4 regions of the Klebsiella sp. PL-2018 genome follow, and region 1 is predicted to be linked to each of the others. Evidence: predicted binding sites of a transcription regulator. Region 1 holds the regulator's gene; each other region holds the start of a gene.

Region 1 (3,512 bases):
GAGCGCGGACACTCTCGTGAGGCGGTCATGGATTCCGTGGTCCGCTCGATGGAAGATTACATCAACTTTATCACCCCGCAGTTTTCACGCACCCACCTCAACTTTCAGCGCGTACCGACGGTGGATACGTCCAACCCGTTTGCGGCCAAAGCCATTCCTTCACTGGATGAAAGTTTTGTCGTTATCCATTTCCGTAATCTAAAAAATATCGATTTCCCCTGGCTACTGGCGATGCTGCAGGGCTCGTTTATTTCGCATATGAATACCCTGGTGGTACCGGGCGGGAAAATGGGGCTGGCGATGGAACTGATTATGGCGCCGCTGGTTGAGCGGCTGATGGAAGGCAGGAAAATCAGCGAGTAGCCAGAACCCCGGTGGCGCGATTGCCGGCCGGGGCGCATTCGGCTTACCCTTCGATCACTTCATAAGAGTGGGTAATGTTTACCGCTTTCTCAAGCATCAGCGCGACGGAACAATACTTTTCCGCCGACAGGTCGACCGCGCGAGACACGGCAGCGTCCTTCAGTTCTTTACCGGTCACGATAAAATGCAGATTGATATGGGTAAACAGACGCGGCGCCTCTTCGCGGCGCTCCGAGGTCAGCTTAACTTCGCAGTTGGTGACGTTCTGGCGGCCCTTCTGCAATATGGAAACCACATCAATCGCGCTGCATCCGCCTGCCGCCATCAGTACCATTTCCATTGGGCTAGGCGCTTTATCCCCGGAATTGCCGTCCATCAGAATCTGGTGACCAGAAGCCGACTCACCGATGAAGGTTAACCCTTCAACCCACTTCACTCGCGCTTGCATAAATTTAACTCCAGGGCTGTAATTTTCCTGACAGATTACGCGTACATAACAATTCTAGCAACGGAAGGCGACCTGGGTCATGCTGAAGCGAGACACCAGGAGACATGCGGCGAAAGCTATGCTAAAACAATCTGGATGCTACAGTAATACATTGATGTACTGCATGTATGCAGAGGACTTCACATTACAGGCTGCAGAAAAATTTCAGCCGGATTCCCAGGTATAGGGATTCAATACGATTGCATGCCCGGATGCCGTGTAGTGTCGGCACCCGGAGATAGCTTATAACAGAGGATAACCGCGCATGGTGCTTGGCAAACCGCAAACAGACCCTACCCTTGAATGGTTCTTGTCTCATTGCCACATTCATAAGTACCCATCAAAGAGCACGCTGATCCACCAGGGTGAGAAAGCAGAAACGTTGTACTACATCGTTAAAGGCTCCGTGGCTGTACTCATCAAGGATGAAGAAGGTAAAGAGATGATCCTCTCTTACCTTAATCAGGGCGATTTCATCGGTGAATTAGGCTTGTTTGAAGAAGGCCAGGAGCGTAGCGCTTGGGTACGTGCGAAAACCGCATGTGAAGTGGCCGAAATCTCCTACAAAAAGTTCCGTCAGCTGATCCAGGTTAACCCGGACATCCTGATGCGTCTCTCTTCGCAGATGGCTCGTCGTCTGCAGGTCACGTCTGAGAAAGTCGGCAACCTCGCCTTCCTTGACGTTACCGGTCGTATCGCTCAGACGCTGCTGAACCTGGCTAAACAGCCGGATGCGATGACCCACCCGGACGGTATGCAAATTAAAATTACCCGCCAGGAAATTGGTCAGATCGTCGGATGCTCCCGCGAGACCGTTGGCCGCATCCTGAAAATGCTGGAAGATCAAAACCTGATCTCCGCGCACGGTAAAACTATCGTCGTCTACGGTACCCGTTAAGTCGGTAAAACGGCGTATTGCCTAACAATACGCCGTTTTTGTTTTCCCCTCATGTGGCGCAGGCTGATTTACCACCCGGAAGTCAACTATGCACTGCGGCAAACGCTGGTGTTGTGTCTGCCGGTTGCGATTGGGCTTCTGCTCGGTCATCTCCAGCAGGGGCTGCTGTTTTCTCTAGTTCCCGCCTGCTGCAACGTTGCCGGGCTGGATACGCCGCATAAACGCTTCTTTAAACGCCTGATTATCGGCGGCAGCCTGTTTGCCGGCTGTAGCCTGATCGTTCAGCTCCTTCTGCAGCGAGACATCCCTTTGCCGCTGATCCTCACGGGTCTGGCGCTCATCCTCGGCGTCACCGCCGAAATCAGCTCCCTGCACGCTCGGCTGCTGCCCGCCTCGCTTATCGCGGCTATTTTTACCCTCAGTCTCGCTGGCAATATGCCGATCTGGGAGCCGCTGTTAATCTACGCCATGGGCACCTTATGGTATGGCGTGTTTAACTGGTTCTGGTTTTGGCTGTGGCGCGAACAGCCGCTGCGCGAATCATTAAGCCTGCTCTACCGGGAGCTGGCCAACTACTGCGAGGCCAAATACAGTCTGCTTACCCAGCATACGGACCCCGCCACATCGCTGCCGCCGCTGCTCAACCGCCAGCAGAAGGTGGTGGATCTGATTACCCAGTGCTATCAGCAGATGCATATGCTGGCGGCTAACCAGCGCAGCGATCACAAACGCCTGCTGCGCGCTTTCCAGGTTGGACTGGACCTTCAGGAACATATTTCCGTCAGTCTTCATCAGCCGGAAGAGGTGCAGAAACTGGTGGAGCGCAGCCACGCGGAAGCGGTGATTCGCTGGAACGCGCAAACCGTTGCCGCCCGCCTGCGGGAGCTGGCGGACGATCTCCTCTACCACCGTTATCCTCAGCGCTTTCAGATGGATAAACAGATCGGCGCGCTGGAAAAAATCGCCTGGCAGCATCCGGATAATCCGGTTGGCCAGTTCTGCGCCTGGCACTTCAGCCGCATTGCCAGGGTTCTGCGCACCCAGCGCCCGCTATACGCGCGTAACCTGATGGCGGATAAAACCCGCCGCCTGCCGCTGCTGCCCGCGTTGAAAAACTATCTGTCGCTTAAGTCGCCGGCGTTACGAAACGCGGCGCGTATCAGCGTGATGCTGAGCGTCGCCAGCCTGATGGGCAGCGCGCTGCATCTGCCTAAGCCCTACTGGATCCTGATGACCGTGCTGTTCGTGACGCAAAACGGCTACGGCGCAACCCGGGTACGTATCGTCCATCGGGCTGCCGGAACCATTGCGGGACTGGTCATTGCCGGGCTCACGCTGCACTTTCACGTTCCTGAAGGCTATACGCTGACCGCGATGCTGTTCATCACGCTGTTAAGCTATCTGATTATCCGCAAGCACTACGGCTGGGCGATGGTCGGGTTTACGGTGACGGCGGTGTACACTCTGCAGCTGCTCACCCTGAACGGCGAGCAGTTTATCATCGCCAGACTGATTGATACGCTGATTGGCTGTCTGATCGCCTTCGGCGGAATGGTCTGGCTATGGCCACAGTGGCAAAGCGGGCTGCTGCGCAAAAATGCCCACGATGCGCTGGAAGCCGATCAGGAAGCGATCAGGCTGATCCTCAGCGACGATCATCAGGCCCCGGCGCTGGCCTACCAGCGCATGCGCGTTAATCAGGCGCATAACGCGCTGTTTAACTCGCTGAATCAGGCGATGCAGGAACCCGGCTTTAACTCGCAC
Region 2 (3,512 bases), 1.9 Mb from region 1:
TATGTGAAATATAACGATATCGTGGCGAAGTTAATCAACGATCCGCAGAAGCGCTTTACTCAGCATTGGGATGATGAAGCGAAGGTACCGTGGCTGTCGGTGCAGTCCGCCGACGGTCAAGCCCTCTTTGCGCTTTCGTATGAGAACCCGCGCTCGGTGGCCATCAAGGCTGACTACATCAAGAGCAAGGGGCTGGGTGGCGCGATGTTCTGGGAGTACGGCGCCGATGACCAGAATCAGTTAGCGAAACAGCTGGCCGAGTCATTGGGGATCAAACGCTGATCTGCGCGGTGTCAGCGCCAGCACAATAGGTTATGATAACCCCATTCCGCTGCGCCGGCTCCGGCGCAGCTTTTCATTTGCAACAAAAGGCATGGGTATTATGGCTTATATCCCGAAAAACTACGCCCGTCTGGAAGTCGGTTACCGCGAAAAAGCGCTGAAGCTCTTCCCCTGGGTCTGCGGACGCTGCTCGCGAGAGTTTGTCTATTCAAACCTGCGTGAACTGACGGTACACCATATTGACCACGACCACTCCAATAACCCGGAAGATGGTAGCAACTGGGAGATGCTGTGCCTGTACTGTCACGATCATGAGCACTCAAAATACACCGAAGCCGATCTGTATGGCTCGACGGTGGTCGCTGGCGAAGATGCGCAGAAAAGCGTCGGCGAAGCGAAATATAACCCCTTCGCCGATCTTAAAGCGATGATGAACAAGAAGTAACGTTGTGATGCCTCAGAGCCCGGCGCGCAGTTAGCCGGGCTGACGCAGGCCTTTTCAGTCTCAGGATTTAAAGGTCGCGATAGGCTGCGGCGTAATGCCGAAGTCAACTTTCAGCTGCTGTTTACTCTTCATCACCATCTGCCCGTTGGTATCGATGGTCATATGCTGCGCGTCAACGTTGTATCGCGCCTGCCAGAGCATCACCAGCTGCAGACAGTTCTCTTTCTGTTCGTCAGTCAACGCCACGCCGTCCGGCCATTTACCCAGCTCAACCGCCGTCGCCAGGCGCTGATAAACTTCCGGCGTCATACCGTCAATAATCCGCTCAATTTCCATCTTCCGCCAACCCCGTTTGGAATAATTTGCTGAATCGTTTTTTCAACCCTTAATTTGCTCACCGTTTTCATCATTGGTGAAGCTTAATGAGGCCGAATTAACACAAAAACGCTCTCCGGTGGGCTGTGGACCATCCGGGAATACGTGCCCAAGGTGAGCATCGCAGTTTCCGCAGCGAATTTCCGTGCGCTGCATACCGTGGGAGTAATCATTAAGGTAGCGGATAGCGTCATCGCTGACGGGCTCATAAAAGCTTGGCCAGCCGCAGCCGGAATCATACTTGGTTTGCGAGTGAAACAGCGCGGCATCGCACACCAGGCAGTGGTAGACGCCATCGCGTTTGTTGTGGAGCAACCGCCCGGTGAACGGCGGTTCAGTACCGTGATTCTGCGTCACGTAAAACTGCATCTCGCTCAAATTTTTTTTGAGCTCGTCCGAAGAGGGTTTATTCGACATTGGCTTGCTTCTCGCTGTGAAAGGACAACTTTTCACGTCAATTCTAACAAAATATTAACAATGAAGCGTGCACTTTTGTTCTAAACTTAGGCGACGCCAAAAGGCAGCCACACAATTGTGATGAATATCACATTTTTATCTTCAGTGACCTTTAAAATTCCGGGCGCAGCCCCCATATGGAATTGGGCTCAAAGGGAAAGTGGGATAAATCGACCGCGCAAAGGCATGCTCTGGATTGATTTGTCGCAATGATTGACACGATTCCGCTTGACGCTGCGTAAGGTTTTTGTAATTTTACAGGCAACCTTTTATTCACTAACAAATAGCTGGTGGAATATATGACTATCAAAGTAGGTATCAACGGTTTTGGCCGTATCGGTCGCATTGTTTTCCGTGCTGCTCAGGAACGTTCTGACATCGAGATCGTTGCAATCAACGACCTGTTAGACGCTGACTACATGGCTTACATGCTGAAGTATGACTCCACTCACGGCCGTTTCAACGGTACCGTTGAAGTGAAAGACGGTCATCTGATCGTTAACGGTAAAAAAATCCGTGTTACCGCTGAGCGTGACCCGGCTAACCTGAAGTGGGACGAAGTGGGTGTTGACGTTGTTGCTGAAGCAACCGGTATCTTCCTGACCGACGAAACCGCTCGTAAACACATCACCGCTGGCGCGAAAAAAGTCGTACTGACTGGCCCGTCCAAAGACAACACTCCGATGTTTGTTAAAGGCGCTAACTTTGACAAATACGAAGGCCAGGACATCGTTTCCAACGCATCCTGCACCACCAACTGCCTGGCTCCGCTTGCAAAAGTTATCAACGACAACTTCGGCATCATCGAAGGTCTGATGACTACCGTTCACGCAACCACCGCGACTCAGAAAACCGTTGATGGCCCGTCTCACAAAGACTGGCGCGGCGGCCGCGGCGCAGCTCAGAACATCATCCCGTCCTCTACCGGCGCTGCTAAAGCTGTAGGTAAAGTTCTGCCAGAACTGAATGGCAAACTGACCGGTATGGCGTTCCGCGTTCCGACTCCGAACGTATCCGTTGTTGACCTGACCGTTCGTCTGGAAAAAGCTGCTTCTTATGAAGAAATTAAGAAAGCAATCAAAGCTGCTTCCGAAGGCGCAATGAAAGGCGTTCTGGGCTACACCGAAGACGACGTGGTATCCACCGATTTCAACGGTGAAATCTGCACTTCCGTATTTGACGCCAAAGCGGGTATCGCTCTGAACGACAACTTTGTGAAACTGGTTTCCTGGTACGATAACGAAACTGGTTACTCCAACAAGGTTCTGGACCTGATTGCTCACATCTCCAAATAAGTTGAGATGAGACAGTAATCTGTAAGAGCGACTTCGGTCGCTCTTTTTTTTGTCTGAAGATAAAGGATTGCGTAATGATTAATAAAATTTTTGCCCTCCCGGTTATCGAACAGCTTACCCCTGTACTTTCCCGCCGCCAGCTTGATGACCTGGAGCTGATCGTCGTTGACCATCCGCAGGTGAAAGCGTCCGTGGCTTTCCAGGGCGCTCACCTGCTCTCCTGGAAGCCCGCTGGCGAAGAAGAAGTCCTGTGGCTCAGCGGCAACACTCCATTTAAAAACGGCGTTGCCCTGCGCGGCGGCGTGCCGATTTGCTGGCCGTGGTTTGGTCCTTCTGCTCAGCAGGGCCTGCCCTCCCACGGCTTCGCCCGCAACCTGCCGTGGGCCCTGAAAGGGCACGATGAAGACGACAACGGCGTGGTGCTGACCTTTGCACTGAAAAGCAGCGACGCCACCCGCCAGTACTGGCCGCACGAGTTCACCCTGCTGGCGCGCTTTAAGCTGGGCAAAACCTGCGAAATTGAGCTGGAGGCGCACGGCGAATTTGAAACCACGTCAGCCCTGCATACCTATTTCAACGTCGGCGACATTGCGGCAGTGAAGGTCAGCGGTCTGGGCGACCGTTATATTGATAAAGTGAAAAATGCGGAAGAAGGCGTA
Region 3 (3,512 bases), 1.2 Mb from region 1:
GCCCAGCAGCATATCCTGGCGAACATCAATCGCGGTGAAAGCGTAGCTTCGCAGATAGCCCAGCGGAACAAGGCCCAGCTCTTTAGCCCGGGATTCTGTCATCAGGATCACCGCCGCCGCTCCATCGGTTAGCGGCGTACTGTTCGCGGCGGTTACGCTCCCGTGTTGACGATCGAAGGCCGGGCGTAACTTTTGGTAATCCGCCAGGGTTGAATTTTTACGAATATTATTATCCTGTTCCAGCGGCTCACGGAACGGCGGCGTGTACGCCGTCATCACTTCTGCCGAGAGCTTACCTTCCTCCCAGGCTCTGGCGGCAAGCTGGTGTGAACGCAGCGCCAGCGCATCCTGCCGTTCGCGCGTGATAGCCCACGTTTTCGCCATCTGCTCGGCGGTATCGCCCATCCGCAGGCCGGTTGAGTATTCGGCAACCGCTGGCGGTACGGGCAGAAGGTCGCGAAAACGCAGCCGAGAAAATAGCTTCAGACGCTGTCCCAGGGTGCGAGCTTTGTTGGCATCAACAAGCGTTCGGGCGAGTTTTTTGCTGACGCCAATAGGTAATACGGAAGAGGAGTCGGCTCCGCCGGCGATACCCGCGCGAATAGTGCCTGCCATCAGGCTTTCCGCGACGTTGGCTACCGCCTGAAAGCTGGTCGCACAGGCGCGGCTGACGCTGTAGGCATCGGTATGCACGCTCATGCCGGTCCCCAGCACAATTTCCCGGGCGATGTTCGGCGCTTCCGGCATCTGCACCACCTGGCCAAATACCAGCTGGTCTATTATGTCCGCGGGGATGTTGCTGCGAGCCAGCATTTCGCCGACCACCAGCTTACCTAAATCAACGGCCGGCACGCCGTGAAAAGCCGTCGCCTGTCGGGCAAACGGAGTACGTAAACCGCTGACTATCGCGATACGATCGCCCTGGCGGGTGACTAGCGGTAATGCCTGACTCATAACGCTCCCCTGTTAACCGATAAAACAAAGTGGTCTGACCTGATAACAGTTTTAACTAATATTTTACATTAAGCCAATCGGGGAACCGAAAAAGTGGGAGCCAAAACACATTGATTAGAAAAGGTAACGCCCCTGCCATGAGGGGCATTAAGGGAAGGATTAACGCAAGCCGAGCTGGAAAATCAGGGTTTCAGCTTCACAGCTGAACACGAAATCGATATCCAGCTTCACGCCGCCATCAACGTCGGTAAAGGTCGGGGTGATTTTGCACGGCTCTGATTCAACGTTACGCGCTCTTTCGCTTAATGCGGCGAGCGTTTCTTCGGCTTCGGCACGGTTCGCAAACACGCGGCTATAAGAGGCGGTGCAATCGGTGTTGTCCATAATGGTGCCAACATCCATACAGCAGCAAACCGGGGTTTCATCAGCACTGCATTTACTCATCGTAGATTTCCTCTGTATATGCACTCAAGGTGCCAGACAAATAATGTGCGTATTTTACGCCCCGGGCATGCCTGCCTCCAGTCGTTAATGGCGACAAACGGGATAAGTGACCGAAATCACACTTAAAAATGATCCAAAACAAAAAGCGCCTACTTTGGGTAACAGGTACCCGGGCAAATTTGCCAACTGGATCGCGTTTCTTAGATCACAATTGAAAAAACTTATAAACAAACTTGCAACATATCATCTGGTCAGACCTATACTCAGCGCACTGGTCTGATTTCTCTGTCGTAAAGCAGACCCTACACTTCGCGCTCCTGTTACAGCATGTAACATTGTTTAAATAAAAATAACTCTATGAGGTTATGGGCATGAGCCAGAAAACCCGCCTTACCCAATCTGCCCTTGCAGTGGCTGTAGCACTCGTTTCAACCCAGGCCTGGTCAGCAGGCTTTCAGCTAAACGAATTCTCTTCATCGGGCCTTGGTCGCGCCTATTCAGGTGAAGGCGCTATTGCTGATGATGCGGGAAACGCCAGTCGTAACCCGGCGTTAATCATGATGTTCGACCGTCCAACCTTCTCCGGCGGCGCTATTTTCGTCGATCCTGATGTCAACGTCACCGGTAGTTCAGTTATCGGTAATGACGCCAGCCAGGACAATATTGCGCCTACCGCATGGGTGCCGAATCTGCACTTCGTGGCGCCGATTAACGACCAGTTCGGTTGGGGAGCTTCCCTGACCTCTAACTATGGTTTAGCCACCGAGTTCAACAACGATTTTGCCGCGGGCTCGATGGGCGGTACCACCGATCTCGAAACGCTTAACCTGAACCTGAGCGGCGCTTATCGTCTCAACGACCACTGGAGTTTTGGTCTGGGCTTTGACGCCGTGTACGCTCGAGCAAAATTAGAGCGCTATGCGGGTGATTTACCGGAAATTATCGGCGCACAGCTACCGGGAATGGTGAAAGCCGGCAAACTCTCCCCGGCTCAGGCTGCGGCCATCGGTCAACAGGCCGGCGGTATCAGCCGCGACACCCAAATTGCTCGTCTGAAGGGTGATGAATGGGGCTTTGGCTGGAATGCCGGTATTTTATATGAAGTCGATAAAAACAACCGCTATGGCTTAACCTACCGCTCTGAAGTCAAAGTTGATTTTGACGGGGATTACAAGAGCAGCCTGCCGTCGTCCCTTAACCCCATCAACTCCGCTCTGGGACTGGGCCTACCGTACGGCACCGGCGGCTCCACGATTGGCGGTTCTCTGACGTTGAATCTGCCAGAAATGTGGGAAGTATCAGGTTATAACCGCGTGGCGCCAAAATGGGCCGTTCACTACAGCCTGGCATACACCAGCTGGAGCCAGTTCCAGGAGCTGAAAGCGACCAAAACCAGCGGTGGTGAAACGCTGTTCTACAAGGACGAAGGTTTTAAAGATTCCTACCGTATCGCGCTGGGTACGACCTATTACCACGACGATAACTGGACCTTCCGTACCGGTATCGCCTTTGATGATAGCCCGGTCCCGGCTTCCAATCGCTCTATCTCTATTCCGGACCAGGATCGCCTGTGGCTCAGCGCCGGTACGACTTACGCCTTTAATAAAGATGCCTCAGTCGACGTCGGTGTGTCTTATATGCACGGTCAGCACGTTGAATTTACAGAAGGGCCGTATACATTTAAATCAGAAGGTAAAGCCTGGCTGTACGGCGCGAACTTCAACTACCGTTTCTGATAATGTGAAGCCACAAAAAAGGGTGAACATCATGTTCACCCTTTTTACTTTCTACCCGTCGGTTACTGTGAATCGATATCTTTGTGATCGCCCTCAATCGCCTGCGCGTTCGGGTTTTCATTCGGGGAAAGTTTACCGCCGTTGGCGATAAAGTCGTGACGCTGGAAGTAGGCTTCACGCATTAAAATATACGGATCGGAGGACTGACGGAGCAAGCCGTCTGAATCCAGCAGCTGCGCGCGCGTTTCAACGCCCTCAACCATCCATTTGCCGATAGACATCGGCCATGTCAGCCAGGAAAGAACCGGATACAGGTCATCAGCCATATCGCCACCCTCATCACGCAGGGTGAAGCTGCCGTAGAAAGGCAGTTGCACA
Region 4 (3,512 bases), 530 kb from region 1:
CATGTGCGGGGTGGAAATCCTCTTTGCGGTCTCTGCCGCGACCACGCTGGCGGTTGACGTCGCCGAGCGCTGCAACCTGACGCTGGTGGGATTCTGCAAGCCGGGCAGGGCTACCGTTTACACGCATCCGCAGCGGTTAATTGCGGGTTAAATTTAAGTCAGTTTTTTTGAATGATGACAACAAATCCTTCCGCTTTTTGTTTGGCGATGTGAGGGCTACTATTTATCACATCAAGGCACGGCGCCTTATTCAAACAACTAACGTAAAGGGTTTATATCATGAAAAGCATCAAAAATTTTGTCGCAGTTATCGCTCTGGCCGCTTCTTTTGGTTCTTTCGCTGCGGAAACCGTGACCGCGACCGCCGCAACGATGGACGGTGCGGAAGCGAAAATCGCCGCTCAGGCCCAGGCCGCTGGCGCTTCGTCTTACAAAATTACCGAAGCGTTTACCGGTAACCGCGTGCACATGACTGCGGAACTGAATAAATAAGCGTAAAGCTACTGTCGAAAGAGCGCCCTGGGGGCGCTTTTTTTGTGTCTGAGATTTATTCCCAGGGGGCTTAACGCAGGTGCCTTTGCCGTGAGGGGCGGCGATATCAGAATCAAAACAGGCTGAATGCAGCTTTACGTGTTGGTCCCTGCAAGAAGGCAGACAACAGATGAGAAAGCCGTGAACCTTCCTGACGCAAAAAAATGCGCTATTTATCACATTTCTGTCTTTTCATCATCGCTGGGTTTATGGGAGAAAACAGGCAGCCCACCCGCGCAATTATCGCTTCAAGCAACTTAATGATCTTAAAGCAAATAAAAAGATAATTGTTAAGGCGATCTCATTTTATAAAAGAGATATGCATCACAAAAAATGAGTAAATAAACCCACTGTCAATATTAGGCTCGGAGGAATTTATCAGCATATTGTGATCTCTATTGCAAATAACGGTCTTGAACTCAGGGAAAAATGTGGGCAAGCAAAGCAACGGAGACAGGCAATGAAAATTGGCATGGTTATTAGCGGCGGCGATGTTTCTGGAATTAATAATTTTATATTCCAGATAGCCAGACTGGCGAGTGCCGATATCACCCTTTTTAATGGCGGAATACCCGGACTGCTGGATAAAAATCATCACGAAGTCGCCTGGCGCGATCTGGTTGATTTCTCCATTGCCTCTATTCCGATCATCACCTCCGGGCGAACCAGCCGCAGGCTGCTGCGCAGTGAATATGAAACCATAGCCAAAAAAATTAAATCACTGCGCATTGATGTGCTGATTATGGCCGGCGGCGACGGCAGCCTGCAGTTTCTCAATACGCTGAGCGAATTTGATATTAACTGCTTTGGCGTCGGGATGACTATCGATAATGATGTGTACGGCAGCGATTATACCATTGGTTTTTCCACCGCCTGCGAGCAGATTATTAAGGAAGTTTCCCGGTTAAGAAATACCGGAAGAGCATTACCGGGCCGCGTCTTTATGGTCGAAATATTAGGAGGCTATTGTGGAGAGTTAACGCTGCAATCCGCGATTAAATCGAATGCTGATATCGCCCTGATTCCGGAATCGCAGATGCCGTTAGAAACGCTGGCCGAGCGGGTGAAGCATAAGCTGACACAGCAGAACAGCGTGGTGATCCTGTGCTCTGAAGGCTACACCAGGGAGTATTCCCCCGGCTTTCAGGGGGCCATTGATACCATGATTAAGCAGCTTGAACCGCAAATTGGCGTGCGTATTCGTAAAACCATCGTAGGCTACGGTTTGCGCAATGGCGATCCGACCTGCGAAGAAATTTACCAGGGCACGATTATGGCCAGTGAAGTGGTTCGCTGTATTCAGTCAGGGATGAAAAATAAAGCCATCATAATTAATTCAAGCAACAAACCTATTCCGATTGATTTAGTTAGTATGAAAAAACGTCTGGTCGACACTGAAGGACATCATTATAAACTTGCCAAACAACTCAATATTATTTGAGGAGACCCTACATGCTGAAAATTCTATGCGTATGTGGCTGCGGCCTCGGTTCAAGCTTTGCCATTGAAATGACGGCGAAGGCAGTTTTAAAGAAGCTGGAGATTCCCGCACAGATTGAACATACCACTATTTCCGAAGCCGGGGCGTTTAAATCAGATATGATTCTGACGCAAAAAACCTTCGCCGATATATTAACGGCGGATGCCAGTGCGGAAGAAATTAAACGCGTGGTGGTACTGCATAAGCTCACCGATAAAGATGAAATTGAAGCTAAGATCGTCGCATTCTTAAAAGAGCGTAACCTGAAGGTAGCGGACTATGAATAGCTTTGTAGAGTTTATCGTTAAAGATTTACTCGGCCAGGCTTCAATATTAATTGCATTTATTGCGATGCTGGGCCTGATTCTGCAAAAAAAATCAGCGGGCAAAACGGCGGAGGGGACGTTTAAAACGCTGCTCGGTTTCTTAATTATGATGGCCGGCATCAACATTATTGTCGCCACGCTAACGTTCCTTAACGATATCTTCACGCAGGGATTCGGCATGAAAGGCTACATTACCGATGTCGCCGCCATCGCCGGATTAGCCAACCGTGAATTAGGTTCCGAAGTCGCGCTGACCCTGATGGTGATTTTTGCCGTCAACATCATTATCGCCCGCCTGACGCCGCTGAAATATATCTTTCTGACCGGCCAGGCGCTGCTGTGGATGGCAACCATCGGCGCGGTGATTGGCTATAAAGCCGGGCTGACCGGACTGCCGCTGATTTTAACCGGCGGTATTTTCGGCGGCGTGATGGCGGTACTGATGCCCGCCCTGGCGCAGCCGGTCGTCAGGCGCATCACCGGTTCCGATGACGTGGCGCTGGGGCATTTCTGCACTATCGGCTATCTGGTGCAGGCGGCGGTGGCTAAAGTGGTGGGTAAAGGTTCCCGCTCAACGGAAGATCTTGAATTACCGGATAACTTTAAGTTCCTCCAGGACACCTATCTCGCGATGGCGGTGGTGATGGTGCCGATGTATCTCATTCCCGCGATTGCGGCGGGCCCGGAATATATCGCTCAGTTCTCCAACGGCATTAACTACCTGATGTACGCCTTTATGCAGTCCATTCAGTTTGTGGCGGGGGTATTCGTTCTTTACAGCGGCGTGCGCCTGTTGCTCAACGAGCTGGTGCCGGCATTTCGCGGGATTGCGATGCGCATTGTCCCGGACGCTAAGCCTGCGCTCGATTGCCCGGTGCTGTTCCCGTATGCGCCCAATGCGGTGATCGTCGGCTTCCTGGCGACGACCGTCGGCTCCATCATCGGCATGCTGGTGTTCCCGATGTTTGGCCTGGCGATGATCCTGCCCGGTCTGTTAACCAACTTTTTTGCCGGCGGTACGGCGGGCGTCTTCGGTAACGCGCTGGGCGGCCGCCGCGGGGCGATGATTGGCGGCGTCATTCACGGCCTGTTTATCACCTTCCTGCCCGCCATTTTGGTACCGATGCTGGAAAGCTACGGTTTTACCGGCGTCACCTTCAGCGATTCGGACGTTA

What was found. Region 1 encodes CRP, which controls carbon source genes, mostly activating them, when cyclic AMP is high. Its sites were predicted from a motif close to ATGTGANNNNNNTCACAT; they were not measured.
Region 2: a site for CRP is predicted at 1,635-1,652, ahead of msrB (peptide-methionine (R)-S-oxide reductase MsrB). Genes of this name have one in related genera too.
Region 3: a site for CRP is predicted at 1,503-1,520, ahead of MKleb_RS19435 (YfcZ/YiiS family protein). Genes of this name have one in related genera too.
Region 4: a site for CRP is predicted at 696-713, ahead of MKleb_RS00430 (6-phosphofructokinase). Genes of this name have one in related genera too.

The regions. Positions count from the first base shown of each region.
Region 1 is NZ_CP077673.1:5,389,035-5,392,546, forward strand. Features, by position in the region: gene MKleb_RS25535 (phosphoribulokinase) at 1-363, shown strand, start outside; gene MKleb_RS25540 (OsmC family protein) at 407-811, opposite strand; gene crp (cAMP-activated global transcriptional regulator CRP) at 1,116-1,748, shown strand; gene MKleb_RS25550 (YccS/YhfK family putative transporter) at 1,800-3,512, shown strand, end outside.
Region 2 is NZ_CP077673.1:3,443,754-3,447,265, forward strand. Features, by position in the region: gene MKleb_RS16010 (chitinase ChiD) at 1-282, shown strand, start outside; gene yajD (HNH nuclease YajD) at 383-727, shown strand; gene MKleb_RS16020 (YeaC family protein) at 788-1,063, opposite strand; gene msrB (peptide-methionine (R)-S-oxide reductase MsrB) at 1,106-1,519, opposite strand; gene gapA (glyceraldehyde-3-phosphate dehydrogenase) at 1,858-2,853, shown strand; gene MKleb_RS16035 (D-hexose-6-phosphate mutarotase) at 2,928-3,512, shown strand, end outside.
Region 3 is NZ_CP077673.1:4,170,727-4,174,238, forward strand. Features, by position in the region: gene fadI (acetyl-CoA C-acyltransferase FadI) at 1-954, opposite strand, end outside; gene MKleb_RS19435 (YfcZ/YiiS family protein) at 1,114-1,398, opposite strand; gene fadL (long-chain fatty acid transporter FadL) at 1,770-3,134, shown strand; gene mlaA (phospholipid-binding lipoprotein MlaA) at 3,197-3,512, opposite strand, start outside.
Region 4 is NZ_CP077673.1:95,712-99,223, forward strand. Features, by position in the region: gene fdhD (formate dehydrogenase accessory sulfurtransferase FdhD) at 1-151, shown strand, start outside; gene MKleb_RS00425 (YdgH/BhsA/McbA-like domain containing protein) at 280-492, shown strand; gene MKleb_RS00430 (6-phosphofructokinase) at 992-1,972, shown strand; gene MKleb_RS00435 (PTS sugar transporter subunit IIB) at 1,984-2,298, shown strand; gene MKleb_RS00440 (PTS sugar transporter subunit IIC) at 2,291-3,512, shown strand, end outside.